DNA from 4 places in the Serratia sp. 121840015-1 genome. Region 1 is predicted to be linked to each of the others. Evidence: predicted binding sites of a transcription regulator. Region 1 holds the regulator's gene; each other region holds the start of a gene.

What was found. Region 1 encodes CRP, which controls carbon source genes, mostly activating them, when cyclic AMP is high. Its sites were predicted from a motif close to ATGTGANNNNNNTCACAT; they were not measured.
Region 2: a site for CRP is predicted at 4,959-4,976, ahead of cdd (cytidine deaminase). Genes of this name have one in related genera too.
Region 3: a site for CRP is predicted at 1,424-1,441, ahead of ACUXAC_RS07610 (YjcB family protein). Genes of this name have one in related genera too.
Region 4: a site for CRP is predicted at 1,624-1,641, ahead of deoC (deoxyribose-phosphate aldolase). Genes of this name have one in related genera too.

The regions. Positions count from the first base shown of each region.
Region 1 covers NZ_JBSEYF010000007.1:47,222-54,848, reverse strand. Annotated here, with positions in the region: gene argD (bifunctional acetylornithine/succinyldiaminopimelate transaminase) at 1-950, shown strand, start outside; gene ACUXAC_RS23355 (YccS/YhfK family putative transporter) at 991-3,069, opposite strand; gene crp (cAMP-activated global transcriptional regulator CRP) at 3,120-3,752, opposite strand; gene ACUXAC_RS23345 (OsmC family protein) at 4,135-4,542, shown strand; gene ACUXAC_RS23340 (phosphoribulokinase) at 4,581-5,450, opposite strand; gene ACUXAC_RS23335 (YheU family protein) at 5,602-5,835, opposite strand; gene ACUXAC_RS23330 (hydrolase) at 5,832-6,812, opposite strand; gene ACUXAC_RS23325 (LysE family translocator) at 6,932-7,534, shown strand; gene ACUXAC_RS23320 (PhzF family phenazine biosynthesis protein) at 7,545-7,627, shown strand, end outside.
Region 2 covers NZ_JBSEYF010000001.1:2,446,506-2,454,132, reverse strand. Annotated here, with positions in the region: gene mglA (galactose/methyl galactoside ABC transporter ATP-binding protein MglA) at 1-98, shown strand, start outside; gene mglC (galactose/methyl galactoside ABC transporter permease MglC) at 110-1,120, shown strand; gene sanA (outer membrane permeability protein SanA) at 1,185-1,928, opposite strand; gene ACUXAC_RS11875 (NAD-dependent malic enzyme) at 2,098-3,795, opposite strand; gene cdd (cytidine deaminase) at 4,017-4,901, opposite strand; gene ACUXAC_RS11865 (CidB/LrgB family autolysis modulator) at 5,039-5,734, opposite strand; gene ACUXAC_RS11860 (CidA/LrgA family protein) at 5,731-6,138, opposite strand; gene ACUXAC_RS11855 (MFS transporter) at 6,277-7,488, opposite strand; gene ACUXAC_RS11850 (sugar ABC transporter substrate-binding protein) at 7,620-7,627, opposite strand, start outside.
Region 3 covers NZ_JBSEYF010000001.1:1,587,644-1,595,270, forward strand. Annotated here, with positions in the region: gene mrdA (penicillin-binding protein 2) at 1-1,223, opposite strand, end outside; gene ACUXAC_RS07610 (YjcB family protein) at 1,518-1,799, shown strand; gene ACUXAC_RS07615 (MarR family winged helix-turn-helix transcriptional regulator) at 1,837-2,286, opposite strand; gene ACUXAC_RS07620 (multidrug efflux MFS transporter) at 2,538-3,737, shown strand; gene ACUXAC_RS07625 (nuclear transport factor 2 family protein) at 3,909-4,400, opposite strand; gene ACUXAC_RS07630 (MoaF-related domain-containing protein) at 4,410-4,862, opposite strand; gene ACUXAC_RS07635 (VOC family protein) at 5,173-5,607, opposite strand; gene ACUXAC_RS07640 (helix-turn-helix domain-containing protein) at 5,625-6,494, opposite strand; gene ACUXAC_RS07645 (DMT family transporter) at 6,676-7,593, shown strand.
Region 4 covers NZ_JBSEYF010000002.1:321,167-328,793, reverse strand. Annotated here, with positions in the region: gene deoA (thymidine phosphorylase) at 1-555, opposite strand, end outside; gene deoC (deoxyribose-phosphate aldolase) at 622-1,401, opposite strand; gene ACUXAC_RS14980 (NupC/NupG family nucleoside CNT transporter) at 1,772-3,049, opposite strand; gene ACUXAC_RS14975 (TatD family hydrolase) at 3,234-4,016, opposite strand; gene ACUXAC_RS14970 (patatin-like phospholipase family protein) at 4,013-5,131, opposite strand; gene ACUXAC_RS14965 (CsbD family protein) at 5,142-5,327, opposite strand; gene ACUXAC_RS14960 (DUF1328 domain-containing protein) at 5,396-5,557, opposite strand; gene osmY (molecular chaperone OsmY) at 5,719-6,333, opposite strand; gene prfC (peptide chain release factor 3) at 6,851-7,627, opposite strand, start outside.

The DNA of each region.
Region 1 (7,627 bases):
GCAAACTGATCGACGCCACCTTCGCCGATCGGGTGTTCTTCGCCAACTCCGGCGCAGAGGCCAACGAGGCGGCGTTCAAACTGGCGCGCCATTACGCCATCACCCGCCACAGCCCGTACAAAACTAAAATCATCGCTTTCTATAACGCGTTTCACGGCCGCACGCTATTCACCGTGTCGGTGGGCGGGCAGGCTAAATACTCCGACGGGTTCGGGCCGAAGCCGGCCGACATCGTGCACGTGCCGTTCAACGATTTGGCGGCGGTGAAGGCGGTGATGGACGACCACACCTGCGCGGTGGTGATGGAGCCGATTCAGGGCGAGGGCGGTATTACGCCGGTCGACGCCGGCTTCCTCAAAGGCGTGCGCGAGCTGTGCGACCAACATCAGGCGCTGCTGGTGTTCGACGAAGTGCAAAGCGGCATGGGGCGCAGCGGCAAACTGTTCGCCTATATGCATTATGGCGTGACGCCGGACATTCTCACCACCGCCAAGGCGCTGGGCGGCGGTTTCCCGGTCAGCGCCATGCTGACCACCGAAGACATTGCGTCGGTGATGCAGGTGGGCACCCACGGCACCACTTACGGCGGCAACCCGCTGGCCTGCGCGGTGGCGGAGGCGGCGCTGGACGTGATCAATACGCCGGAGGTGCTGAGCGGCATTGAGCAGCGTCATGCGCTGTATGTGCAGGCTTTGCAGCATATCGGCGATAAATACGGTATTTTCACCGCGATTCGCGGCATGGGGCTGCTGATTGGCGCCGAGCTGACGCCGCATTATCACGGCAGGGCGCGCGACTTCCTCACCGCCGCCGCCGCGCGTGGGTTGATGATCCTCAATGCCGGGCCGAACGTGATCCGCTTCGCGCCGTCGCTGGTGGTGGAGCTGCAGGATATCGAGGCCGGCATGGCGCTGTTCGAGCTGGCGGTGCAGGATGTGATCAACGCCTGAAGCCCGCGCGGCATATAACGGGGCGCGGCATGCCGCGCCCTTATTGATCGCGCAGTTTGCGCTTGAGCCAGATGCCGTGGTGCGGGCGCTGGCGCCAGGCCAGCGACGAAATGGTGTGCATCACGCTCAGGTGCGACAAAATGCGCCGCAGATGGCGCTCCATCTCGGTAACGGGCATGTCCGGATGCAGATCCGGCGGCTGCATGATGCCGCTGTTGCCGCTGCTCGGGCCGTCGTATTCCAACCGCTGCTGGCAGCTTTGCAGCGCGATTTCACAGGTCTGCAGATACTCTTCCGCCAGTTTCGGCGTCAGCATGTAGTGCTCGCGTGCCAGAATGGTCATGGCGTTCAGGTGTTCGACGATGAACTGGCTGTGAGTGACCCACAGCCGCATGTCCGCCAGATAGTTTGACGCGAACCCCGGCTCTTGCATCGCCTGATTGAGCGAGGTGAACAGCGCGTTGTGTGCCTGGTTGACCTGCATGCGGGTATAGGCCAACGCGGTGGCGTCCGGTTCCGGTTGCTTCAGCATCAGCCGCAGCGCGGCTTGATCGTTCTCCAGCGCCTGATGGGCATTCTTGCGCAGCAGCCCGCTTTGCCACTGCGGCCACAGCCAAATGGTGCCGCCGAACGCCAGCACGCAGCCGATCAGCGTATCGATCAGGCGCGGTACCAGAAAATGCGAGCCGTTCAGCGCCAGCAGCTGCAGGGTGTAAACCGCCGTGACCGTAAAGCCAATCACCGACAGCCCGTAGTTCTTGCGCGAAACCAGGTAGGCCAGCAGCGTGATCACCAGCATGATGCTCAGCGTTTCTCCCTCCGGCAACTGCAGCTGCAGCAGCCCGGCTGCCAGCAATAGCCCGGCAATCGTGCCCAGCGCACGGTGCTGAATACGCACCCGGGTGGCGTTATACCCGTTTTGGCTCACCAGCATGATGGTGAGCAGGATCCAGTAAGGCTTCGGCAGGTTGAATACCGCACCCAGGCTGCTGCCGACCGCCAGCGTTACGCCCAGCCGCGCGGCGTTGCGCAGGGCGGTGGATTTGAACGACAGATAGCTGACCAGCGCCGGCCAAAACGGCAGGCGGTGCTGGCCGGGCATCAGGTCGCGGCGGTACAGCGGATGCTGGGTGCGCAGCAGGCGGGCGATGCGGCTGAAGTGGTAATAACAAAACTGGCCGACCGGATTATCGGGATGCTGCGCCGCCATTTTTTCCAGCGCCGCCAGCTCGTGGGTCATGGAGAAGCGCTTCGAATGTTGATGATAGAGAATATCGTGCGCCACCACGCGCAGCCGGCCGGCGATCACCTGAGCATTGCGGCGAATGATCGCTTCGGCCTGGCTCTGCTCCACCAGTTTTTGCACCTCTTCCGGCAGATGCAGGCTGACGGTGATGTGCTCCTGCAGGTCCATCGCCACCTGAAAGGCGCGCTGCAGGCGCTTTTGCTCGAGATTGTTGGCGTGCGGCAGGAAATTAAGCTGTTGGTACAACAGGCTGATCAGGTCCATCACCTTTTGCTGGCGCACCAGCAGCGGCGGCAGCGCGGTCTGCGGATCGGTGTGCTGGGTCAGCAGCGAGTATTTGGCTTCGAAATAGTCCGCCAGTTCCAGGTAGAGCTGGCTCAGCGTCTCGCGCATCGGCTGCTCTTTCCACAGCTTGAACCAGAACCAGGTGAATAAGCCATACCAGGCGGTGCCGATCGCGTACAGCAGCGGCGCCTGCCAGATAGGCACCGTGCCGGCCGTGCTGAGGGCGAAGATGGCTGCCACCAGCGCCGCCGGCAACAGCCGGGCGTGCAGCGGGCTGATTTCGCCGGTGACGCCGAGCAGCAGCGCCAGGCCCAGCATCAGCGCCGGCAGCGGCACGTGCCACAGCAGGGCCTGTTGCAGCAGCACGCTGCTGAAGGCGAACAGCGAACCGCCGACGATCAGTCGTTTAAAGAAGCGCTTATGCGGCGTATCCAGCCCGGCGATATTGCAGCAGGCGGGCACGAGGGAGAACATCAGGCCGAGCTGCAGCTGGCCTATCAGCAGGCCGAACAGCACCGGCAGGCACAACACCAGCGTTTGTCGCAGTGCGTAGTTGATTTCCGGGTGGTAGATCAGGCGGCGCCACATGGCAGAGAGCAGACAAAAAAACGGCGCAGACTGCGCCGTTTTTTCAGGGATTAACGGGTGCCGTAGACGACAATGGTTTTGCCGTGGGCGGAAATCAGGTTTTGATCTTCCAGCATTTTCAGAATACGGCCAACGGTTTCACGCGAGCAGCCGACGATCTGGCCGATCTCCTGACGGGTGATCTTGATCTGCATGCCGTCCGGGTGAGTCATGGCGTCGGGTTGCTTCGCCAGATTCAGCAGGGTTTGCGCGATGCGGCCGGTAACGTCCAGGAAGGCGAGGTTGCCCACTTTTTCGGAGGTGACCTGCAGGCGGCTCGCCATTTGGGCGGACAGACGCATCAGGATGTCCGGGTTCACCTGGATCAGCTGGCGGAATTTCTTGTAGGAAATTTCGGCCACTTCACAGGCGGTTTTCGCGCGAACCCAGGCGCTGCGCTCCTGGCCTTCTTCGAACAATCCGAGCTCGCCGATGAAATCCCCCTGGTTGAGGTAGGACAGGATCATCTCTTTACCTTCTTCATCCTTGATCAGCACCGCGACGGAGCCTTTCACGATGTAGTAAAGCGTTTCGGCCTTTTCACCTTGGTGAATCAGCGTACTCTTCGATGGATATTTGTGGATATGGCAATGAGACAGGAACCATTCGAGAGTAGGGTCTGTTTGCGGTTTGCCGAGAACCATTCGCTGTTATCCTCTGTTGTTATCGCTGCCTTGTGTCACAGGGGTCAGAGTTCCCTGTAAAACCCGCCTGTAGCCGCAGTCATGAGCGAGGGCTACCGGCAAGTTTTGAGGCGTGTCATAAAAATACGCTGTCGCTCTAGCATATTAACTTGCCGTAAGCGCTGCAAGCTACATTCTGTTAACATACCGGTAAAGGAGCCTTTCTCTGGGCGTTTCCCTGAAATTCAGTGTCCCGGAAAGATTTATTGCGGCTCTGTTTGTAGCACAGAGTAAGGCGGGTGTCTCGTGTTGTCTCGCTTCAGCATGATTAGCATCAGGTTACGTTGCCTGTTTCTATGCGAAAGCGTACTCTGATTTTAAGAAATCAACCGGAGTGACCAGAATGCAGGCAAGAGTTAAATGGGTGGAAGGGTTAACGTTTTTGGGGGAATCGGCCTCCGGCCACCAGGTGCTGATGGACGGCAACGCCGGTGATAAAGCGCCCAGCCCGATGGAGATGGTGCTGATGTCGTTGGGCGGCTGCAGCGCGATCGACGTGGTGTCCATCCTGCAAAAAGGGCGCAACGACGTGCGCGACTGCGAGGTGAAGCTGACCTCCGAGCGCCGCGAAGAAGCCCCGCGGTTGTTCACCCATATCAACCTGCACTTCATCGTTACCGGCCAGGACCTGACCGACAAGATCGTCGAGCGTGCGGTGAACCTGTCGGCGGAGAAGTACTGCTCGGTGGCGCTGATGCTCAACAAGGCTGCCACGGTGACCCACAGCTTCGAGATCCGCCAACCGGCGTAATCGAAACGGAGCGCGGCCCGGCGCCGCGCTCAACGCATTTATTCGATCTTCTTGCCTTCCAGCAACCGCTGCACCAGCGGCGCCATGATCAGCTCCATCGCCAGCCCCATCTTGCCGCCCGGCACCACTAACGTATTGATGTGTGAGATAAACGAGCCCTGCAGCATCGCCAGCAAATAGGGGAAATCTATCTGATCCAGCCCGCGGAAGTGGATCACCACGAAGCTTTCGTCCAGTGAGGGAATCGCCTTGGCGGCGAACGGGTTGGAGGTGTCCACCGTCGGCACGCGCTGGAAGTTGATGTGGGTGCGCGAGAACTGCGGCGTGATGTAGTTGATGTAATCTTCCATCGAACGCACCACCGAATCCATCACCGCTTCGCGAGAGTGGCCACGCTCGCCGGTATCGCGGATCAGTTTCTGAATCCACTCCAGGTTGACGATCGGCACCACGCCGACCAGCAGATCGACGTGGTTGGCCACGTCATGGTGCTCGGTGACCACGCCGCCGTGCAGCCCCTCGTAGAACAGCACGTCAGTCGGCGCCGGCAGCGGTTCCCACGGGGTGAAGGTACCCGGCACCTGATTGTAGGGCACCGCTTCGTCGTAGGTGTGCAGATACTTGCGCGAGCGCCCGGTGCCGTTCTTGCCGTAGTCGATAAAGCTCTGCTGCAGCAGGCCGAAGTCGTTGGCCTCGGGGCCGAAATAGCTGATGTGTCTGCCCAGATCGCGCGCCTTGCGGATCGCCGCGTCCATTTCCGGCCGGGTGTAGCGATGGAAACTGTCGCCCTCCAGCTCGGCGGCGCGGATGTTGAGCTGTTGGAAGATCTTACGGAACGCCACGCTGGTGGTGGTGGTGCCGGCGCCGCTGGAACCGGTCACCGCGATAACGGGATGTTTGGCAGACATGATGGTTGTCACTCCGTGTTGAATGCGCCGGCGTCAGGGGATTATTGTGGCTCTTGTTGACGCTCTCTATCTCAGGAAAAAATGGCGCGCGCTGGTTTGCAATGCCCCATTGTTACCTGATTTTTTCCGTCAGTCATAGAACCGAGCGCCACTAAATTTCTTCCTGCCCGGCGCGGAACTGGCCGCGCGGCATGATGTTGACGCTCTCGTGCAGTTCCGACCACACCAGCACCACTTCGCCGTTTTTCAGTTGGCGGCGCACGTCCTCCACCTTCTGTTCCAGCGAGCGTTCATGTTCGCCGTAATCGGTGCCTTCGCGCAGTACAAAGGATTCGATCAGGCTGTTCAGGGTGTCGGTTGCCAGTTCTTGCCAGGGAATGATCACGTCGGGATGTCCAGATAAGGGGAAAGCCAGGCCGGAATGCGATGTTCCAGCCACATGTGCGGTTTTTTCAGCGTGCCGCCGACGAAGCCGACGTGGCCGCCGTACTCGGTCAGTTGATATTCGATATTGCGCGGCAGGCCGGCGACGTCGGGGATCACCTCATGGGTCATGAAGGGATCGTCCTTCGCATGGATGATCAGCAGCGGCGTCTGAATAGCCGGCAACAGCGGCAGGGCGCTGCAGCGGCGATAGTAGTCGATAGCGTCGCTAAAGCCGTGAATGCGCGAGGTAATGGCGTCGTCGAATTCGCGGATGCGCCGCAACCCGTTCAGCTGTGACAGCTTGAGCGGCAGAGTGTCCGGGTAGTGCAACAGCTTGCGGGTGGCGTTTTGTTTCAGCTGCCCCAGCAGGTAGCGCTGATAAACGCGGGAGAAACCTTGCTCCATGCGGTAGGCGCAGGGCTCCAGCATCAGCGGCGCCGAGACCACCACCGCCGCCTGCAGCAGGCTGTCGGCGCCTTGCTGCGCCAGATAGCAGGCCAGCATGTTGCCGCCGAGCGAAACGCCTACCGCCGCGGTCGGCACCTCGCCGTAGCGGTCGCGCAGCCAGCGCAGGAAGAAGCGTGCATCTTCGGTTTCACCGGAGTGGTAGATGCGCTGCTTGCGGTTGGGCACGCCGCTGCAGCCGCGAAAGTGCATCACCACGCCGAGCCAGCCACGCTCACGCCAGGCGTTGAGCAGGCCATGTGCGTAGGGGCTGTAGAAGCTGCCTTCCAGGCCGTGGAACAGCACCGCGCGCGGTTTGTCGCGCGCCTGCGCCGGATCTTCGCTCCAGGCGAGATCGACGAAATCGCCGTCGGGCAATTCCAGCCGTTGCCAATGCGGTTTCAATAACACGCGGCGGCGCACCAACCGCGGCAACAGCGTTTGCAGGTGCGGGTTACTGGCCCCGGTCAGAGGGCGAAAGGTGTTAGGCATAGGCTGAGTAAAAATGTTGTGGGCGGCTATTGTGAGATCCCTAGCGCACTGTTAGCTTCAATACCAAGAACTAACAATGATACTGCAAAAAAGCGCCTTGGGTGAGGAGCACCCGTGCCATGGAACCGAGTTTATTCCTTTCGATGCTGGGCTTCCTGTGGGTCGCCGCCATCACGCCTGGCCCCAATAACCTGCTGTTGACTACCTCCGGCGCTAACTTCGGCTTTATGCGATCGCTGTGGCTGATGGTCGGTATCATGCTCGGCATGCAAAGCATTTTGCTGCTGGTGGCTTTCGGCGTCGGCAGCCTGATCCTGGTCTACCCGTCGCTGCACCTGATCCTGAAAATCCTCGGCAGTCTGTACCTGCTGTGGCTGGCGTGGAAAGTCGCCACCGCCGCCTATGAAAAACTGGAAACCGACGTGGCGCCGCCGCAGCCGGTGCGGCTGTATCAGGGCTGGCTGCTGCAGTTCCTCAACCCGAAAGCCTGGCTGATGGCGCTGGGGGCGGTGGCCAGCTTCAGCCTGGCGGGCGATAAGTACAACGGATCCATTGCGGCGATCGCGCTGGGCATTTTGGTGGTCAACATTGTCGCCGGCATTATCTGGCTGGCGTTCGGCACCGTGATCGGCCGCCTGCTGCGCAGCAAAAAGGCCTGGGTTATCTTCAACGTTTCCATGGGGTTGTTGACCGCAGCCTGTGTGTTACTGATCTGGCATTAAGGAGCGAACGATGGCGGAAAATTATTATCACGTGGTTGCCTTTACCGGCAAAGGGCTGCGCGGCAACCCGGCCGGGGTTTGCCTGCTGACGCA
Region 2 (7,627 bases), on a different contig from region 1:
GTATTTTGGTGATGAGCAATGGTCAGGTTGCGGGCATCGTTAACACCAAACAGACCTCGCAAAATGAAATCTTACGTCTCGCCTCCCTGCACCTTTAAGGATCGGAATTATGAACGCGCTAAATAAAAAAACCTTATTTACCTATTTCAAGGAAGGCGGCATTTACGTGGTGTTGCTGGTGCTGTTGGCCATCATCATCATTCAGGATCCGACTTTCCTCAGCCTGATGAACCTGAGTAACATCCTGACGCAGTCTTCGGTGCGCATCATCATCGCGCTGGGCGTGGCGGGGCTGATCGTGACCCAGGGCACCGACCTGTCCGCCGGGCGGCAGGTGGGGCTGGCGGCGGTGGTGGCGGCCACGCTGCTGCAGTCGATGGATAACGTCAACAAGGTGTTCCCGCACATGGAAACCTGGTCGATTCCCCTGGTCATCCTGCTGGTGTGTGCGGTCGGCGCGGTGATCGGCCTGGTTAACGGCCTGATTATCGCCTATCTCAACGTGACGCCGTTCATCACTACGCTGGGCACCATGATCATCGTCTACGGCATCAACTCGCTGTATTACGATTCGGTCGGCGCTTCGCCGGTCGCGGGGTTCGATCCGAAGTTTTCCACCTTTGCCCAAGGCTTCTTGCGCTTCGGCGACTTTAAGCTGTCGTACATTACCTTCTATGCGCTGATCGCCATCATATTCGTCTGGATCCTGTGGACCAAGACCCGCTTCGGCAAGAACATCTTCGCCATCGGCGGCAACCCGGAAGCGGCCAAGGTGTCCGGGGTCAACGTGCCGTTGAACCTGATCATGATCTATGCGCTGTCCGGCGTGTTCTACGCCTTCGGCGGCCTGCTGGAAGCGGGGCGCATCGGCAGCGCCACCAATAACCTCGGCTTTATGTACGAGCTGGATGCCATCGCCGCCTGCGTGGTGGGGGGGGTCTCCTTCGCCGGCGGGGTGGGTACGGTGTGGGGCGTGGTGACCGGGGTGATCATCTTCACCGTCATCAACTACGGCCTGACCTATATCGGCATCAACCCGTACTGGCAGTACATCATCAAGGGCAGCATCATCATCTTCGCCGTGGCGCTGGACTCGTTGAAATACGCCAAGAAGAAGTAGATTTATCGCCTCGCAGACCACAAGGCCGGCTTATTGCCGGCCTTTGTTTTGGGCGTTTGCCGCGTCAGGGCTGTTTGGCTTTCTGCTTCTCTTCTTTCAGCTTGTGCTCCAGCTCCACCAACTGTTCCGGTGAAACTGCGGGATAGCCCTGGGCGTCTTCCGGCACGGTGTGCATGGCGGAGATCGGGATCAGCGGGCCAAGGAAGCGCGGTTCGCGCTTGAGGATGTACAGATCGGTCAGCGCGCCCAGGCGAGCGAAGATCTCGCGGGCGCGGACCGTCATCATGTCTTTCGGCGACGGCACCGCGTAGCACTGCGCCTGAATGCCCATGTGCAGGGCGATGAACAGCGCGCGCTCGCAGTGGAAACGCTGGGTGATGATGATGAAATCGTTGGTGTCGAACACCTTGCGGGTGCGCACGATGGAGTCCAGGGTACGGAAACCGGCGTAGTCCAGCACGATATCGCTCGGCGCCACGCCGGCGGCGATCAGATCGCGACGCATGGTCATCGGCTCGTTATAGCTTTGCTGGGCGTTGTCGCCGCTCAGCAGCAGGTATTTCACCTTGCCGCTGTTATAGGCGTTGATCGCCCCCTGAATGCGGTAACGGTAGTACTGGTTGATCACCCCGGTGCGGTAATACTTGGCGGTGCCGAGCACCACGCCGACCTGGCGGTGCGGCAATTCCTGCAGTTCGTCGTAGACGTAAGGCGCGGTTTTCCAGCTGATCCAGCGATCCAGCGCAATAGCCGAACCCATCAACACCGCAATGATGATGAACAGGCTGATGATCAGGCGTTTCCACATGTTGTTGCCTTACGCGCGCCGGGCTGAAAAAGATGGATCAAGGCTACTTTACCTGACCGATCGACGCAAGACGCGAACCGCCTGAAGCACGCGCAACGCCGCATTTTTAGGCGGTTTTGCCGCACAAAAAAGCCCGGCGGAGCCGGGCTGGGTCAATTTAGCGCGCCAGTTAGAACGAGGTGCGCTTGTAGCTGCGGTACTGCGGCCGCCAGAAGTTGTGCTCGATGGCTTTCGACAGCGCGTCTTCGGAGGTGACGATCGCCACGCCCTGCAGCTGCGCCGCTTTGCCCACTTCCATGGCGATGCACTTCGACACACCCTGAATATCGTCGATATTCGGCAGCAGTGCGCCGTGGCCGTCGGTGGCCAGCGGCGAACAGTCCGCCAGCGCGCGGCTGGCGGCCATCAGCATGGCGTCGGTGACGCGGGTGGCGCCGGAGGCCAGCACGCCGAGGCCAATCCCCGGGAAGATGTAGGAGTTGTTGCACTGGGCGATCGGGTACAGCTGCTCTTTATAGCTCACCGGCGCGAACGGGCTGCCGGTTGCCACCAGGGCGGCGCCGTCGGTCCAGTTGATGATGTCTTCCGGACGGGCTTCCACGCGCGAGGTCGGGTTGGACAGCGGCATCACGATAGGGCGTTCGCAGTGCTTGTGCATTTCGCGGATCAGCTCTTCGGTAAACAGCCCCGGCTGGCCGGACACCCCGATCAAAATGGTCGGCTTGGCGTTGCGCACCACGTCCAGCAGCGAGATGGCGTCGCTGGCGGTTTCCCAACCGGCCAGGTTGTCGCTCTTCTGTACCAGCTTGCTCTGGAAATCGAGTAGGTTCGGCAGTTTGTCGGTCAGCAGGCCGAAGCGGTCGACCATGAATACGCGGGCGCGCGCTTCGTCTTCGCTCAAGCCTTCGGACTTCATCTGCGCGATGATTTGCTCGGCGATGCCGCAGCCGGCGGAACCGGCGCCGAGGAAGGTGACGGTCTGATCGCGCAGCTGGCTGCCGGCGGCGCGGCTGGCGGCGATCAGGCTGCCGAGGGTGACCGCGGCGGTGCCCTGGATGTCATCGTTGAAGCAGCAGATCTCGTCGCGATAGCGGTTCAACAGCGGGGTGGCGTTGTTCTGCGCGAAGTCTTCGAACTGCAGCAGCACGTTCGGCCAGCGGCGTTTGACCGCCTGAATAAACTCTTCGACGAAGGCGTGGTACTCCTCGCCGGAGATGCGCGGATGGCGCCAGCCCATGTACAGCGGATCGTTGAGGCGCTGCGGGTTGTTGGTGCCGACGTCCAGCACCACCGGCAGCGTGTAGGCCGGGCTGATGCCGCCGCAGGCGGTGTACAGCGACAGCTTGCCGATGGGGATGCCCATGCCGCCGATGCCCTGGTCGCCCAGGCCGAGGATACGCTCGCCGTCGGTGACCACGATCACCTTGACGTTCTGCTTGGTGGCGTTTTGCAGCATGTCATCGATGCGATCGCGGTTCGGGTAGGAGATGAACAGCCCGCGCGCGCGGCGATAGATATCGGAGAAGTGTTCGCAGGCCTCGCCGACGGTCGGGGTGTAGATGATCGGCATCATCTCGCTCAGGTGCGAGTCCAGCAGGCGGTAGAACAGGGTTTCGTTGGTGTCCTGGATGTTGCGCAGGTAGATGTGCTTGTCGTTGTCGTTCTTGAAATCCTGGTACTGACGGTAGGCGCGTTCCACCTGTTCTTCGATGGTTTCCACCGCTTCCGGCAGCAGGCCGTGCAGGTTGAAGTGGCTACGTTCTTCCTCGGTGAAAGCGCTGCCTTTGTTCAGCAGCGGAAATTCCAGCAGAATCGGGCCGGCGTAAGGGATGTAGAGCGGGCGTTTGCTTTCGTATTCTAGTTCCATCAGTTTTACTCTTCACGTATCAGATAACTTTATTGCCGACGATCCTAAGAGATAAAGAGAAGATGTACAGCATTTGTTGCCAGATGATGAACCAGGTTGGCGTAATTATCGACAATCAAATGATTTTTTAACTAAAGAAAGTCTCTCTGGCGGCGTTGGGGCATTGTATTTGGCGGGCGGGGCTGTTAGCGGCGGAACCGGATGGCTCCGCCGTGGTGCGCTTAGAACGCGGCGCGGCTGACGTTTTGGCAGCCCAGTGCCGCCAGCGTGGCGCGGGTGGCGTCCCACTGGCTGAGGATTGCCTCTTGCGGTTCGACCAGCACGGCGCGGCGGATGTTCAGGCAATCGCCGCCGGAGAGGTTCAGCAGGATCAGCGCGGCCTGCAGCGGCGGCAGGCTCGGGTTGAAGGCGGCGTTTTCTGCATAGCGGCCGGCGTAGAGGTTACCGTCCTGTGTTTCCAGCGCCACGCCGCTGTGGGCGTTGCTGTACGGTGCGTGGCTCTGATTGGCCGCAGCCAGCGCCGCCTGCGTCAGCGCATCGTCCAGCGCCAACCGATGGCCGTGATCGACCTTGTCCATCAGCAGCGAAGCGATATCCAGATCTTTCGGGCCGAAGGCGTCCGGCAGATAGTCCGCCAGCGTGGCCGGCGCGCGGCCCGGCAGACGGATCTGCAGTTCGCCGCCGCTGTTCAGTTCATTCATAAACTGACGGCAGTGGCCGCACGGCGTGTAGTTGACGGTGACCGAGGCCAGCGCCGGCTCGCCGCGCAGCCAGGCATGGGTAACCGCACATTGTTCTGCATGCACGGTTTGCTGCAGCGGTGCGCCGCTGAATTCCATATTGGCGCCGAAATAGAGGTTGCCACTTTGCCCGCGCGCGATGGCGCCGACGTGGAAGTGCGATATCGGGGTTAACGAGCAGGCCGCCGCCAGCGGCAGCAGCGCGAATGCCAGCGCGTCATCGTCCAACCCGCAGCCTGTGCGGATCGCCGCCGCTTGCTCGGCCGTGAACATCGCCGGAAAGTCAGGCGCGTCCAGATAGGGCCGCAGGGCGGATTGCAGTGTCGCGGGCAGTGCGCTGAACGCGGTGTGAAAACGCGGATGCATAGAAAGTCTCTCTACAGGTTAACGGGATAACATTCTAGGCAGGCCAGAGACATTAAAGTGTGATTAATGTCTCTTAATTGATGAAATTAATGCAATGAGATACATAAATGCGAGATGTATCGCAAGTTTCACCCTGTTCAACCGAACAGGTGCAGCAGCACCGGGAACAGGAACGGTGCCAGCAGGGAGGTGATGATGCCGCAGATCACCAGCGCCAACGAGCCGAAAGCGCCTTCCTGGTAGTCCATCTCCGCGCAGCGTGCGGTGCCCAGCGCGTGGGATGCGGTACCCATCGCCAGACCGCGCGCCGAGTGGGTGGTGATTTTCAACAGGTTGAACAGCGTATGGCCGAACACGGCGCCAAGGATACCGACGAAAATGACGCAGACCGCGCTGATCGCCGGAATGCCGCCGAGCGAGTCCGCGACGGCCATCGCGATCGGCGTAGTGACCGATTTCGGCAGGATAGAGGCGGCGATTTCCGGGGTGGCACCCAGCCACAGGGCGATGGCGCCGCCGCTGATCATGGCGGTCAGGCTGCCGATGAAGCACACCGCGATAATCGACTTCCAGCGCGCGCGGATCTGGTGCAGCTGTTCATACAGCGGGAAGGCCAGCGCGACGACCGCCGGCTGCAGCAGATCGTTGAGGATTTTGCTGCCCTGAAAGTAGCGCTCATAGGGGATGCCGGTGAGCAGCAGCAACGGGATGATCACCGCCATGGAAACCAGCAGCGGGTTGAGCAGCGGCATGTTCAGCTTGCGCGCCAGCCAGCGCGCGGCGAAATAGACCGCCAGCGTCAGCGGCAGCGACCACCAGATTTCATGGATCATGGGTTGCCCTCCGTGTCATCGGGCTTACCGGCGATGCGGCGCTCGCGGTGAAAATAGTGTGAGGTATAGCCGACCACCACCAGCACCATCAGCGTGCTGATGAGGCAAGAGATAACCAGTGGGCCCAGATGCGCGACGATCTGGTCATAGTATTTCATCACCCCGACGCCGATCGGCACGAACAGCAGCACCATGTAGCGGATCAGCAAGTGGCAGCCGGGTTTAACCCATTTGGCCGGCAGAATCTGGGTAGAGAGCAGGGCGAACAGCAGCAGCATGCCGAGGATGCTGCCGGGAATGGCGAACGGCAGCAGCGCCGCCAGCGCATTGCCGACGAACAGACAAAGGTAGATGAGGAGCAGGGCTCTCAGGTATTTCCAGCACAGTGTGAGCACGTTGGCCATTGTCTTTTCCCATTTAACTGATGCATTCATCATACAATTAAACTGTGAGCCATGCCACAGATCGCACCATGAATTCTCGCTATGGATGCCATGCCCGATCGGCGGGTTGACAGCCCGCAATGGCTGCTACGCGCGGGCTCAGCGCGTGTCTTCGGCGGTTGTCGCCGCGTGTTCCGCCAGCCGGTGGCCGAGGAAGAAAAACAGCAGGCTGAGCAGCGCGGCGACGATCAGCATCACGAACATCAACGGCGGCGCAGCATAGCTGAGCAGCACCCCGCACAGCACCGGGTTGATGGCGCCGCCCAGCGCGCTGAGGTTCTGTACCCCATAGTAGCTGCCTTTCAGGTGCGGCGGCGCGATAAAGTCGATGAACATGTATTCCACCGGGATAACGATGATTTCGCCGAGGGTAAACACCGCCATCGCCGCCAGCCACAGCCAGACCGCCTGGCCGGCCACCATAAAACCGAGCAGCCCGACGATGAAAAACAGCGTGCCCAGCGCCAGCCAGCGCAGCATGTTTTCCTGACGCATGCCGCGGCTGAGCAGGTATTGCAGGGCGATGACGATGCTGGCGTTGACGATCATCACCAGCCCGATGATTTTGTAGGCGAACTCGGCGCTGGAGACGGTGATCAGGTATTGCGACAGATAGCCGGTGAACTGACCGAACACGACGGCACCCAGGGTACTGCCGAGAGTGAAGTAGATCAGCCGCCGATCGCTGCGCAGGATAGTCACCGTCTGGCGGAAGTTGGGGAGCGCCGCGGGGGCGGCGGCTGGCGTTGCGCGCTGTTCCCGACCGCGCAAGCGCAGGCTTAGCGTCGCCACCGTCGCCAGCGCCAACCCGCCCGACAGGTAAAACGGCAGCAGTGGGCTAAGCCCGGCCACCAGAACGCCGAGCGCAGAGCCGATCGCCCAGCCGACGTTGACCAATGTGTAGTTGATTGAGAAAGCCTTGATGCGCTGCTCGACCGGCAGCCAGTCGGCGAAACAGGCCTTAATGGTGATGCTCAGCACAGAATAACAGGTATGCAGGATCGCCAGCACCACGATCACGCCGCCGGGGCGCGGGATCCAGGGAAGGGCGAAGAAGCTCAGCGCAAACAATAAAATCGACAGCAGGATCAGGCGGTTCTTGCTGAATTTGTCCACCAGATAGCCGCCGTACAGGCTGGCAAGGATGCCGAGGGTCAGGCTGACGCCCAGGATCACGCCCACGCTCTTCGGCAGCAGATGGAAATGCTCGGTGAGATAGATGGTAATGAACGGCAGCGTCACGCCGCGGCCGATGGTCAACACCAGCGAACTGGCCAGCAGCATGTTAATCAGCGAGGGGAATCCCTTCATTCGAAGCCTGTGTATGCATACAGTTATTGGGCAATGCAGATAACATAGCGTATTTTGGCGAGGACGGAAGGGGAAAGCCGAAAATTAGTTTAAAAACAGAGGCTGCGTCGGCAGCCTCGTGAAAAACAGCATTATTTAC
Region 3 (7,627 bases), on a different contig from region 1:
CAATGGTGGATACGATCGATGCCCATCTCATACGCCACCTGATAAAAGAAGGTGTCGGCGGACTCCTCGATCGCTTTGGTGACATTGAGCATGCCGTGGCCGGTTTTCAGCCAGTCGCGGTAGCGGCGTTCGGTGCCGGGCAGCGTCCAGGTCGGCGCGCCGAAAAAGGTGGTGGTGGGCGTGATCACCCCGGCGAACAGCGCCGAAACGGCCATGTAGGGCTTCACCGTCGACGCCGGCGGGTACAAGCCCTGAGTGACGCGGTTGATCAGCGGCAAATCCGGGTTGGTCAGCAAGGTCTTATAGGCCTGATAGCCGATGCCTTTGACGAAAGGATTGGGATCGTAACTGGGGCTGGAGACCATCGCCAGGATGCCGCCGTCGCGCGGATCTTCCACCACCACCGCGGCGCGCTGTCCCTTCAGCACCGATTCGATGTACTGCTGCAGCGGTAAATCCAGCGTCAGGTAGATGTTCTTGCCGGCCTTCGGCGGCTGCTCCTTCAGCAGGCGGATCACCCGCCCGTGGTTATCCACCTCCACCTCCTGATAGCCGGTGGTGCCGTGCAGTTCGGACTCGTAATAGGCCTCGATGCCCTGTTTGCCAATGTTGCGGTCGGCGGCATAGTTCTCGCTCAGCCCGGCCTTGTCCAGGCGTTTGAGATCGTTGTCGTTGATCTTCGACACATAGCCCAGCACGTGCGCCAGCTGGGCGCCGTAAGGATATTCACGCTGTTGATAGGTATCGATCGTCACCCCGTCGAAACGGTATTGATTGACGGCAAAGCGCGCCACCTCGGTGTCGCTCAGCCCGGCTTTGAGCGTCACCGGTTTGTAGCGGCTGTTGTGGTGCATGTCGTCGCGAAACGCGCTGATGTCCTCCGGCGTCAAGTCGACGATCGGCGTCAGCGCCTGCAGCAGCGCCGCCATGTCGCTGATTTTGCTGGGCGTGACCTCGATACGATACAGTGTCACGTTTCGCACCAGCGGAATGCCGTTGCGATCGAAGATCAGCCCGCGGCTAGGGGCGATCGGCAGCATCTTGATGTCGTTCTGGTTGGAACGCGTCTGGTAAAAGCCGTGCTGGCGGATTTGCAGCCGGTAGAGATTGACGATCAGCACGCCGAAACAGACCACCACCAGTGCCAGCGCTACGCCGGCCCGGCGGATAAACAGCCTCTCTTCCGCAGAGTGGTCGCGAATTTTTTCTTTTAACAGGGCCATGCGGTGCCGATACCTTTTGCGTCACATTCCCCCGCAAAATCAGGGAACTGAAAAGCCGGCAAGCATAGCGTTATCGGGCGCACCGCCCCATGAAAAGGTTGCTAATGAAATGGCATAACTGTTTCAGCATATTGGAATGTTACCGTCGGCGTTTTTTTCACCGCGCTTCCCATTGAGCCGCCGTTCGCCCCAATGCTACAATGTGATCTTAATCACACTATTCCCGATATTCCCCCGCATTTCCCTGTCGGCGCCCTGCCGGATGCGGCTTTTTGTTACATAGGATCGAGTTCGATGAGTACCATTGCCACCGGTTTAGTCATGATGCGCTGGGAGTTGCTGAGCGCCGTGATGATGTTCTTCGCCAGCCAGTTAAACGTCGTTTGCCGTAAGACCAGCCGTAACGGCATGGCGTTCATGTTCAGCAGTCTGGGCCTGTTTACCGCCTGCTGGTTCGTGATGGGCCTGATGGGCATCCACCTTACCCTGGAAGCCTTCACCCAATTCTGGTCTTCGGCCTGGGATCGCTACGTGGACGTGGTCAGCACCATGCCGGTCGATTGGCCGATGCCGTAATCTCGCCGCAGGGGCGGCGCACCGGCCGCCCCGCCGATTATTCCGTTTCCGTTGACGGCGCCGCCGCCAGCCGCGCCATCAAGGCCCCCGCCTCAATCAACAGCGCCTGCTCCCGCTCCGTTAAACAGCTCTCCATCGCCGCCAGCAGCCACGCCTCGCGTCGGCTGCGGCTTTGCTGCAGCAGGCCCAGCCCGGCGGGCGTCAGGCGCACCCGCACCCGGCGTTTGTCTTCGGCGTCCGGCGTGCGCACCAGCAAGCCATCGGCCTCCAGCTCACGCAACGCGGCCGCCAGGTTAGAGGAACGCATGCGCTCCGATTCCGCCAGCAGCGACGGCGTGGCCTCGCCGCCGTGGCGATCGATAGCCCCCAACAGCATCAGTTGGGCCCAGGATTTTTCGTCGCTGCGCGATTCGCGCCGTAAACGGCGCACCAGCGACATTAACTGCGTGCGCAGCAGCGTCACGTCTTCAGGATGATCTTTCTTCATTGGCATCAATCTAGCGTTCAGTTTATCCCTGCTTTCACACCGCCGGATCGCGCGGTGCCCTTCCTGGCTACCGCGCCGCTCTGGCTTAACCTAGTTACCTATGATAATATAGCTATTAATATATAGCAAAAAAGACACTGCATCGGCAGGGTTACGTTTGCTCACGCATTTGCCCCTCGCCGATTAGTTTGCAGTGTTATTATTATTTTGCTTAATAAATCCCTCCTTATTCAACGTGGTACGGTAAGCCGATGGAAGCGTGGAAAGTCAATCTGATCTCGGTCTGGCTCGGGTGTTTCTTCACCGGGCTGGCGATGAGCCAAATCCTCCCTTTTCTGCCGCTGTACGTCGAACAGCTCGGCGTCAGCGATCACCAATCCCTCAGCCTGTGGTCCGGGCTGGTGTTCAGCGGCACCTTTTTGGTCTCGGCGGTAGTCTCACCGCTGTGGGGCAGCCTGGCCGACCGCAAAGGCCGCAAGCTGATGCTGCTGCGCGCCTCGCTGGGCATGGCGATCGTCATCGCGCTGCAGGGGCTGGCCACCAACGTCTGGCAGCTGTTCGCGCTGCGCGCCCTGATGGGGCTGACGTCCGGCTATATTCCCAACGCCATGGCGCTGGTCGCCTCGCAGGCGCCGCGCGATAAAAGCGGCTGGGCGCTGGGCACGCTCTCTACCGGGCAGATCTCCGGCGTGATCGCCGGGCCGCTCTTGGGCGGGCTGATGGCCGATCATCTGGGGCTGCGGGTGGTGTTTTTCGTCACCGCCGGGCTGATGTTCGTCAGCTTCCTGGTGACGCTGTTCCTGATTAAAGAGCGGCGCATCACGGTGAAAAAAGCGGATCAGCTGAGCGGCAAGGCGGTATTCCGTTCGCTGCCCTATCCGACGCTGATCGTCACCCTGTTCATTTGTACCCTGATGATCCAGCTGGCCAACTCGTCCATCAGCCCGATCCTGACGCTGTTCATCCGCGAGCTGTCCGGCGACGTCAGCAATATTGCCTTTGTCAGCGGCATGATCGCCGCCGTGCCCGGCATTGCGGCGCTGATCTCGGCGCCGCGCCTCGGGCGCCTCGGCGATCGCATCGGCACCGCGCGCATCCTGATCGCCGCGCTGCTGTTCACCACCGGGCTGTTCGCCGTGATGGCCTGGGTCAATACGCCGCTGCAGCTGGGCATTCTGCGCTTCCTGCTCGGCTTCGCCGACGGCGCGCTGATGCCGGCGGTGCAGGCGCTGCTGCTGAGGTATTCCTCCGATCAGGTGACCGGGCGCATCTTCGGCTATAACCAATCCTTTATGTACCTGGGCAACGTGGTTGGCCCGCTGCTGGGTTCGGGCATTTCGGCGATGATGGGGTTCCGCTGGGTGTTCGCGGTGACGGCGGTGTTGGTGCTTTGCAATGCGCTGCAGCTGCGCCATCAGTTCAAAAAAGTGGAGAGTCAACGCGCGGGATAACGGGAAATGCGGGGAAACGCCTCAAGCAGTGGTGGGACAATGACGCCCATCAACCGTGCCACCACTGCCAAAGGCGGCCGTAGCCTACTCGACGCGGCGGTCATTTAATATTTATGTAAGTAAATAAAGTGTTGCGGGCGTGTTGAGGGCCGCCGCAGCGGCCCTTGCGGATCAGAACATGGTATTGTCGTTGGCCGATTTTTCCGGCACATCCTGATTGACGTCCCAATGCTCGGTGATTTTCCCCTGATCGTTCACCCGATAAATATCCACGCTGGCGGTGCCGCGATCCTGCGGGTTATTTTGGTATTTGACGTGAACATAGACCAGATCGCCGTTGACCGCACTGCGGTATATTTTGGCGCTGTACTGCGGATTGTCCTTAAAGGTCTGGCTGAAAAAATCCAGGAACGGCTTGATGCCGTCGCCGACGAACGGGTTATGCTGCTTGTAGTTTTCCACAATCAGCCTCTGCGCCACGGCGATGTCGTGGCGGTTGAAGAAGCCCGCGTACAGATCTTCCACCACCTTCAGCTTCTGCTGGGCATGATGATAACCGCCTTTGCCGGCCGATTTGTAAGACGCCGCCTGATCCGTTGACAGCGCCGGGTAACTCGCCAGCAAGCCGCCGACGATCGCACAGGTGATCAATGCCTTTTTCATAACTGCTCCTTATTTTCCTGAGTGACCTACGATTTTCAGCTGCCCTTTCAGATGGGTGAAGCTGCCGTCCTTGGCGGCGATGTTGGTGTACACCTCGCCGCGCTCAAAGTCCTCGATATGCGTCACGTTGTCGCCGGACTGCGGTTCGTGCCAATAAACCATGTAAACCTTCGGCCGAATCTCCACTGCGGTGTACTGCACCGTATCGGTGATGCCCTGCGACGCCTCGCCGATGCCGGTGAAGGTCATGGTCTTGTCATCGGTAAAATCCAGCTTGAAGGCGAAATCGCCGAAGGTCACCTGCACCACTTTACCGACCGCAATGAACTGCCCGTGTTTTTCCGTCATCGTTGCCGCCTTACTGTTAGTCAGGGAGGGTTGCGCCGCCGTAGCGGCGGGCAATGCCAGGGGGAAAGTCAGGGCTATCGCCAGCGCGATGCCCGTTCGCTTCACTGTTTTCATCGTTCCTTCTCCTTTCCGTGGTTGAAAACGAGAATCATTATTATTTCTTAAGGGTTGGCGGAAATATAAGAATAATCTCTATTCCCATCAGGCACCTGGCGGCAAAAAAAGACGGGGGAAAATCGCCGTAAAATGGCATGGCAATAGCGCGTTCTGGCCATTGGTTTTTACGCAATGAACGGAATTTCTGCTTACAGGAAGGGAAACCACTCGGGGATTTGATGGGTCTATAGCGCAGACCGCTTTAAGCTAATGCGTATTTGTTCTTAAGCCGCTCACCGCCGGCAGGCGGCGGCGAACGGCGTGGCGTTTACCGCAGCCAGGGCGTATAGGTGACGCCGACCAGCAACCCTTCCGGGCTGAGCAAACGGGTAACGCTCTGCCCCCACGGCTCTTCGCGGTTGGCGACCAACAGCCGATAACCGCGATCGACCAGCCCCTGGGTGGCGGCCGCCATGTCGGCCACGTCGAACTCGATCCACGCCTGCGGCACCGCGAGATCCGCCGGCCAGCGATCGCCGCCAAAACAGGACTGCGCCGCCTGCGCCAGCGGCCACAGGGCGAAATGCTTCACCCCGTCCAGCGCGCCTTGCTCCGACAGCAGATAGGTTTCGTTGCCCGGCATCGGCTTGAGCGGCAGCCCCAGCGCCTCGACATAAAACGCCTTGCTCTCGTCGTTCTCACGCGTGATGGGCCCGAATCCGGCGACAAACAACACGCCCAGCCCGGCAAACTGTTGATCCATGCTGCACTCCCTTTCGGTTAGCGCCCCAGCCGCACCTGCAGCGGAGCAAATCCATAGGCCGTCTTGAAGCGGTTGCTGAAATGGCTGGCGGAACTGAAGCCGCACGCCAGCGCGATCTCGGTGATCGGCTGTTGGCTATGCCGCAACAGCTGTTCCGCCCGCTGCAGCCGGGCGCGCATCACGAACTGGTGCGGCGCCAGGCCGGTGGCGTGCTTGAACATGCGGGCGAAATGGTATTCGCTCAACCCGGCCTGCGCCGCCAGATCCGCCAACAGCAAAGGCCGATCGAGGTGGTTTTCGATATATTCCCGCACCCGCCTGGCTACCGCAGGCGCCAGGCCGCCGCGCACCGGCGGCAGCTTCCACTGCAGCTGGCTGTAACGTTGGATCAGGTGTGACATCAGCAGGTTCGACGCGCTGCTGAGCGCCAGCAGATTGGCGCTGTCCCGCCAGTCGCAGTTGAGCAAAAACTGGCGGTACAGCAGCGTGATCTGCGGATCTTCGCCGAAGCTGCGCGGCTCTACGTTGATCGCCGCCGGGCTGCGATCCCAGGTCTGCTCCGCCAGCTGCCGCAGATGCCCGTCGGTGCAATACAGGTGCACGAACGACAGATCGCTGCGCACATCCCAGGTGGAGGCGTATTGACGCGGCATGATGCAGAACCGATCCGGCCCGCCGCCGTTGCGCCAGCCGCCCGGCACCTGCTGGTAGCACTCATAGCCGTCGGCGACGTACAGGCTCAGGGTATGGTGGTCTGCGCTTTCCTGCGTGACGCGATCGTTGCAGTTGGACCAGGCGGCCAGCTCCACGCCGGTGCCCAGCAGCACGCTGCCGTGCAGCCGCGCCTTGTGCTCACGCAGTGTTTCAAACGCCTGATAGTTGGACATCGCCGGCCCCGTTGTTCGACATGCCGACAGTGTAAAGAGTGGCGCCGCCGCATACCAGCCGCCGCCCCGCGCTTTTGGCAAAAAAAGCGCAAGAATATGCAACTGAGCGCAAAGCGCTGCAAGCGCCGCCGCGCGCCAAAGCGGATACTGCGCCATCGGTTTTTTCGGAGTAACAAATAGAATGAATGCGCTGTTGTACCTCGCCGTGGTGCTGATTTGGGGCACCACCTGGATTGCGATCACCCTGCAACAGGAAGGGCCGGTGGCCATTCCCGTCTCGATCGCTTACCGCTTCGCCATTTCCGCCGCGGTGATGTTCGCCGTGCTGCTGCTAACGCGCCGCCTGCGCCGCCTCGCTCCGCGCGATCATCTGTTCTGCGTGCTGCAGGGTTGCTGCGTATTCGGCTTCAACTTCTTCTGCTTCTACCACGCGGCGGCCTACATCAGCAGCGGGCTGGAATCGGTGATCTTCTCGATGGCGGTACTGTTCAACGCCCTCAACAGCCTGCTGTTTTTCCGCCAGCGCCCCAGCCCCAACCTGCTGCCGGCGGCGCTGCTGGGGTTAACCGGCATCGTGGCGCTGTTTTGGCAAGATCTGGCCGCCACCCGCATGGCGCCGGAGCTGCTCAAAGGCATCGGCCTGAGCGCGCTCGGCACCTACGGCTTCTCGCTGGGCAACATGATCAGCACGCGCCATCAGCGCCGCGGGCTGGATATCTTTTCCACCAACACCTACGCCATGACCTACGGCGCGCTGTTGATGGCGCTGATCGCCTTGGCGCAGGGCGCCTCGTTCCAGATGGAACACAGCAGCCGCTATATCGGCTCCCTGCTGTACCTGGCGATTTTCGGATCGGTGATCGCCTTCGCCGCTTACTTCAGCCTGCTCGGCCGCATCGGCGCCGGCGCGGCGGCCTACAGCACCCTGCTGTTCCCGCTGGTGGCGCTGACCATCTCAACGATCTACGAAGGCTATCAGTGGCACTTCAACGCCGTGCTGGGCCTGTGCCTGATCCTGCTGGGCAACCTGGTGATGTTCGCCAAGCCGGGGCTGAAATGGCGACGGGCGGGTATCTCAAAACAAAACTCAACCCTTTGAAGCCATTGGCGAATATCGTTATCATCAGGTTTTG
Region 4 (7,627 bases), on a different contig from region 1:
GGCGGTGATCAGCGGAATCGAATCCACGGTAGCGGTAATGTCGCGGGTGGCGTAGAAACGTTTGTCCGCCGGCGCCAGCGAGCTGGTCTGGCCGATGATCGCCACGCCGACGTCCTGAATGATTTTGCGGAAGGCGTTATCGTCCGGGAAAATATTGAAGCCCGGAATGGCTTCCAGCTTGTCCAGCGTGCCGCCGGTATGCCCCAGGCCGCGGCCGGAGATCATCGGCACATAGCCGCCGCAGGCCGCCACCATCGGGCCGAGCATCAGCGAGGTCACGTCGCCCACGCCGCCGGTCGAATGCTTGTCGACGATCGGGCCGTTCAGCGCCAGACTCTTCCAATCCAGCACGGTACCGGAATCGCGCATCGCCATGGTAAGCGCCACGCGCTCCGGCATGCTCATGTCATGGAAATAAATGGTCATCGCCAGCGCGGCGATCTGCCCTTCCGACACCACGTTGTCGCGAATGCCGTTGATGAAAAAGCGGATTTCCGCTTCGCTTAACGGCTGGCCGTCGCGTTTTTTACGAATAATTTCTTGAGCCAGGAACAAAGCATCCCCCTGTGTCGCCGAGAGTCGGTGCAGACGGGCGCGCCTGGCGCCCGCCAACGAAATCGATCAGTAGCCGCCGCCGACGGTCTGGGTCTGGTGGCCCAGCGCGGTCAGCAAGCTGGCCAGCAGGCTGGAAGCTCCAAAGCGGAAATGCCGCGCATCGGCCCAGCCTTCGCCCAGAATACGATCGGCAAGTTGCAGATAATGCAGCGCATCCTCTGCGGTGCGCACGCCGCCGGCCGGCTTGAAGCCCACCGTCTTCGCCACGCCCAGATCGCGGATCACCGACATCATCAGCTCGGCGCTTTCCAGCGTGGCGTTGACCGGCACCTTGCCGGTGGAGGTCTTGATAAAGTCCGCCCCGGCCTTGATGGCGATTTCGGACGCCTTGCGGATCAGGTCGGCCTGCTTCAGCTCACCGGTTTCGATGATCACTTTCAGCAGCACGTTGGCCGCCTGACAAGCCTGCTTGCACTGTTTCACCAGCTCGAAGCCGACCTGTTCGTTGCCGGCGATCAGCGCGCGGTAAGGGAACACCACGTCCACTTCATCCGCGCCATAGGCGATGGCCGCGCGGGTTTCCGCCAGCGCGATGTCGATATCGTCGTTGCCATGCGGGAAGTTAGTCACGGTGGCGATACGGATATCCGGCGTGCCTTGCTCACGCAGCGCCTTGCGCGCTACCGGGATAAAACGCGGGTAGATGCAGATGGCCGCCGTGTGGCCGGCCGGGCTGTTGGCCTGACGACAGAGGGCGATTACTTTCTCGTCGGTGTCATCATCATTCAGCGTGGTTAAATCCATCAGGTTCAGCGCACGTTGCGCTGCTGCGGTTAATTCGGTCATAAAACTCTCCAACTGAGTACCTGGGTGTTGGCGAGCGGACTTGGTTCCATGAAGATAGCGCAGGGGAACGGCATTCCCTCGGCGGCAACTGAGATCCTTCTCACCGCACATGGCCACCCGCCTTGCGGCCGGCCAGTAATAGCTATTTGAACACGAATGCCAAGGGCGATTCGCGTTCATCGTCACACTATATGAAATAGCACTGTAACAGACCGGAATTATATGTGAATAGCATCACAAAATAACGCGATATCGTTCACAAATTCGCTAAAGAAGCGGCTGAAGATCGCGGGTGCGGCAAGCACCCGCGTTGCTTAGAGTATAGGCGGAGTCCCGCGATCGGTCGCGCCGTCGCGGGCTCCGGGATGGCTTACAGCGCCAGGAAGAAACCGGCGATGGTGGCGCTCATCAGGTTGGACAGCGTGCCCGCCGCCACGGCCTTCAGACCGAAACGCGCGATGTCGTGGCGACGGTTGGGCGCCATGCTGCCCAGACCGCCCAGCAGGATCGCCACCGAGGAGAGGTTGGCGAAGCCGCACAGCGCGAAGGAGATGATCGCCTTGGTATGGGCCGACAGCACCTGCAGGCCTTCCGCAGCCACCACGTCGTCCGGACGCAGATAGGCGCCGAAGTTCATGTAGGCGACGAACTCGTTGACGATGATCTTCTGGCCGATAAACGAACCGGCGGTCATCGCCTCGCTCCACGGCACGCCGATCAGGAAGGCGATCGGCGAGAACACCCAGCCGAGGATCAGTTCAAGCGACAGCTGCGGATAATCGAACCAGCCGCCGATACCGCCGAGAATGCCGTTAAGCAAGGCGATCAGCGCGATAAACGCCAGCAGCATCGCACCGACGTTCAGCGCCAGCTGCATGCCGGAAGCCGCGCCGGAAGCCGCCGCGTCGATCACGTTGGCCGGACGATCTTCTTCGGCGATCAGCTTCATCGCATCGTCTTTATCGTGGGTCTGCTCGGTTTCCGGCACCATCAGCTTGGCGAACAGCAGCCCGCCCGGCGCGGCCATGAAGGACGCGGCGATCAGGTATTCCAGCGGCACGCCCATCTGCGCGTACCCTGCCAGCACCGAACCGGCTACCGAGGCCAGGCCGCCGCACATCACGGCGAACAGCTCTGACTGGCTCATGGTGGCGATATACGGGCGCACCACCAGCGGCGCTTCGGTCTGGCCAACGAAAATGTTGGCGGTCGCCGACAGCGATTCGGTGCGCGAGGTGCCCAGCAGCTTGTGCAGGCCGCCGCCCAGCACGCGGATCACCAACTGCATGATGCCGAGGTAGTACAGCACCGCAATCAGCGAGGAGAAGAACACGATCACCGGCAGAACACGCAGCGCGAACACGAAGCCGCCGCCGCCGAACACCTCGAACATCTTGTCGGACACCAGCCCGCCGAAGATGAACGAAATGCCCTGATTGCCGTAGGCGATAACGTTTGCCACGCCGTTAGACATACTGCCGAGGATGCTGCGGCCCAGCGGCACGTACAGCACCAGCGCGCCGATGCCGATCTGGATGATGAACGCCCACACGACGGTGCGCAGTTTAATGGCCCGGCGGTTGCTGGAGAGCAGCACCGCAATGGCGATCAGCACCGCCATACCGACCAGACTCATGATGAGTTGCATGCAAAGTTTCCCTGTTGCAAAAAATAAAGTACATCCCTGCTCATGAAGAGAGGTCTGCTATTGGAGTGTTTCGGGGGGGATTATACTGAGCGAGGTCACCCTCGCACCGATTTATGTCACAAATGTATACAACGAGACGCAAATGAAAATCTTATAACGTGACGCAAGTCACGTTATAAACCCATCAATCCGGCATGGCGAACAGTGCCTGAGTATTGCGTTGCAGGTGGGCGGCAATCTCGTCGGCCGGTTCCGGCCGCAGCTCGCACAGCGTTTGAAACACCTCGGCGGCGCGTTCGGGGCGATTCGGCTGCCCCTGATAGCCGGCCAGCGGCATGTCCGGCGCATCGGTCTCCAGCAGCAGCGCCTCGAGCGGCAACTGCGCCATCACGCCGCGCGTTTTTTGCGCCCGCTCATAGGTGATGGTGCCGCCCACGCCGATGTAATAGCCGAGGCGGATAAAGGCCTGCGCCTGCGACAGGCTGCCGGCGAAGCCGTGCACCACGCCGCGACGCGGCAACTGCATGCGCCGCAGCGCCGCGGCCAGCTGATCGTGGGTGCGGCGCGAATGGAGGATCACCGGCAGGTCATGCTGTTTCGCCAGCCTCAGCTGGGCCAGCAGCACGCTTTGCTGGCGCTCGAACTGCGGGTTGTCCATATACAGATCGAGCCCGATCTCCCCCACTGCCACCAGCTTGCGCGGCCGTTCGGCCAGCAGCGTTGCCAGCTGCTCCAACTGCGGCTCATGATGCTGCGCGATATACAACGGGTGCAGCCCCAGCGCGGCGAACAGCGGCGCGTGATCTTGCGCCAGCCGCAGCACCCGGGCAAAGCGATCGGCGGTGACCGTCGGGACGATGATGCGCTGCACGCCGGCGCTTGCCGCCCGCGTCAGGCTCTCGGCCTCATGCCCGGTAAAGGGCGGAAAATCGAAATGGCAGTGAGTATCGGTAAAGGCGTAACTCACAGCGCCCCCCCTTCACCCGGCGGCAAATCACCCGGCAGAATGATCTTCGGCGCCGCTACCGCGGCCTCCGGCTGCGCGCCCAGCTCGGACGGCATGACGATATCGGTCACGATCGGCGAAGGCATTCTGACGTTCTCCGGCTGGATCAGGCGGCGCGACAGCGCTTTTTTCACCTTCATGCCGTCCGGCTCCGGCTGCGCCATCCACTGGCCGACGGTGGCCAGGAAGTAACGGCCGCAGCGGCGCCCCAGGTGATAATCCTGATTGAGCGACCCCAGTCGGCTGCCCAGCGCATTGCTGGCCAGCGGCTTCGGCGGAAAGATTTCGAAGATGCGCAGCTTGCCCGGCGGCTTCTCGATAAAGCGCTGGATGCGGTGATAGCTTTGCTCGTGATGCTGCAGGATGCGCACCATCTGCTGCAGGCTGCTGTCGCTCAGCCAGTGCTCCATGCGCTTCATCCACTGCGGGGTGTAGTACATCTGCGAGGGCACGGTGCGGATCACCACGATGGTGTCAGCGCCGCGACGATAGGCCTCTTCCACCGGGATCGCATCGCTGATGCCGCCGTCCTGATAGCTGACGCCGTCCAGCTCCACGCCCTGGCGATAAAAACCGGGAATGGCGCTGGACGCCTTGATGGCCGGCAGCCAGCGTTCGCGCTGCGCCGGCAGGTAGGTCGGCTCAAAGTCATCGCTGCGGCAGGCGCACAGCAGGAACTCGCGCCCGTCGGTAAAGTGCTGTTCCGCCACGTCCATCGCCAACGGCATCTGCGCCGCCGCCGTATCGACCAGCCAATCGAGATCGATCAGATGCCCGCCGCGCACGAAGCGCAGCGGATTGAAGAACTGGGCCGAGGTGGTGTAGCGGGTGATTACCCGACGCGCGTAGCCCACCTGCCCGCAGATATAGGCGGACAGATTCTGGGCGCCGGCCGACGTGCCGATCAGCAGATCGAAAGGGTTAAAGCCCGCGCGCTGAAACTCGTCCAGCACGCCGGCGGTGAAAATGCCGCGCTGGCCGCCGCCTTCGCAGACCAGCGCCATCTTGCCTGGCCGAAAGGGTTTAGACGCCAGCGGTTCTATATTGCCGAGCGTGATGGGTATTCTGTATCCCAACTTGGCATCCTCAGTGAGACGTTTTCTCCGAGGATACCGCGTCTCGCTCTCTTCCGTAATCCTCTTGCAGTACGCCGGCGAGGAAATCGTTGCTGCCGGCCAGCCAGGCATAATCGCTGCCTGACCATTCTGCCCACGCCTGCCATACCTGGCCTTTCAGCTGTTTCCAGCGCCCGACGATGATGTCGCTGTTCATGGCCGGCCCTCCCCGACGTGAGAAAAGGAGTTAAGCTTTGTTACAGTTTACGGGAAAATGCCCGCCGGCTAAGGGCGACGGCGGCCGGTGAACAGGCTGACCAGGAACAGGATGATGCCGACAACGAACACGATTTTAGCCGCCCAGGCAGCGGTGCCCGCCAACGAACCGAACCCCAGCGCCGCAGCGATAAGCGCGATGACTAAAAAGATAATGCCCCAACGAAACATAAGCTTCTCCTTACCATTGTGAAAAAATTCGCTGCCATCTACCACCCCGACAACGGGACGTCGACGGCAAATCAGTTTCTTTTTTTGGTGTTACATGCCGGGCCGCCTTCACGGCCCGACAGATGCGGCTTGTTGTTGCTTGTTACGGGCGCCTGGCGGAATTACTGCTTGACCACCAGGTCGTTTTTCACGCTTTTCACGCCGTCGATAGCCTTGGCGATGCTTTCCGCACGCTCAGACTGCGCCTGCGTTTTCACCTCACCGGACAGCTGCACCACGCCATCGGTGGTTTCCACTTTCACATTGCGCGACGGCACGATGTCATCGGCCAACAGCTTGGCTTTCAGCTCGCTGGTGGTGGCGGTGTCACCGGCATACGATTTGATCGACTGGTTGGCTTCATCTTTCACATGCAGCTTGTCGCTGACGGTCTTGACGCCTTCCACCTTGCCGGCGACCGCGACCGCATGCTCCGCCTGCGCCTGGCTGCCGACGAACCCACTCAGGATCACGGTGCCTTTTTCGGTTTTCACCGAAATGTCGGAGCTTTTGATAGTCTTATCTTCCACCAACGCACTTTTAACTTTAGCCGTTATCGCGCTGTCATCCATGTAACCGTCAACTTTTTTCATGGAGCTATCGATTTTGGCACCGGCACTATCCGCGGCGTTAGACGCCTTGTTGAGCAGGCTGTCTTCGGCCAGCGCACTGCCGCTTACCAAAACAGAACCCAATACGACAGCCATCAGCGAGTGTGCAAATTTGGTCTTTTTCATCGATCTCTTCCTTTTGTTGGGGGCTCTCGACGCCAGAGCGCCGGAACCCTGCGGCCACCTTCACGCGGCCTTCTCGGTAAATACTTCATCATCGCTATACGATTAAGCGTTCACGACAGGAGTATTGCAACGGCCGTGCCAACTCAAAAAACACCTTAAAAATCAAAGAAAAAAATTCAGAAGTCGAATTTTTAGCCAAAAAACTGTCGTCTATTGGCGACAGGCTAAGTTACACAAAACTGAAATATAGCTATCTCATTGATATTTAAAGATACTTACTGTCTCCTATCGGCAACACACCAGAATAACTCACCAAACAAATAGCGTATTACAGTGATTTACTCTCAAGCAATGTGCGGACATCTCGTTAAAGATAGACCATCAGACGGAAAACGCAGGCCAAACGAACATCGCCTGGCGATAGCGGTTCGCAGGATAAAATATGAGGAAGATTTATTAATTAGCGCAGTGAGGATAGGAGAAGCGTGCAGGGCGCACTGGGCGCCCTGCCGAGCGATCAGTGTTCGCGGGTTTTGCGGAAGGTCACGTCAGGATAGCGTTCCTGCGTCAGGTTGAGGTTCACCATGGTCGGCGCGATGTAGGACAGGTTGTCCCCGCCATCCAGCGCCAGGTTGATCTCGTTCTTGCGCTTGAACTCTTCGAACTTCTTCACGTCGTCGCACTCGACCCAGCGCGCGGTCGACACGTTGACCGATTCGTACAGCGCTTCCACGTTGTACTCGCTCTTCAAACGCGCCACCACCACGTCGAACTGCAGCACACCGACCGCGCCGACGATCAGATCGTTGTTGGCGATCGGACGGAACACCTGTACCGCGCCCTCTTCGGACAGCTGCACCAGCCCCTTCAGCAGCTGTTTCTGCTTCAGCGGGTCGCGCAGGCGAATGCGGCGGAACAGCTCCGGCGCGAAGTTCGGAATACCGGTGAACTTCATGTCTTCACCCTGGGTGAAGGTATCGCCGATCTGAATGGTGCCGTGGTTGTGCAGGCCGATGATGTCGCCCGGGTAGGCTTCTTCCACGTGCGAACGGTCGCCGGCCATAAAGGTCAGCGCGTCGGAGATCACTACGTCTTTGCCGGTACGCACCTGGCGCAGCTTCATGCCCTTCTCGTAGCGGCCGGAAACCACGCGCATAAAGGCCACGCGGTCGCGGTGTTTCGGATCCATGTTGGCCTGGATCTTGAAGACGAAGCCGGTGAATTTCTCTTCCGCCGCCGTCACTTCGCGGGTGTCGGTTTTGCGCGGCATCGGCGCCGGCGCCCAGGCAACCAG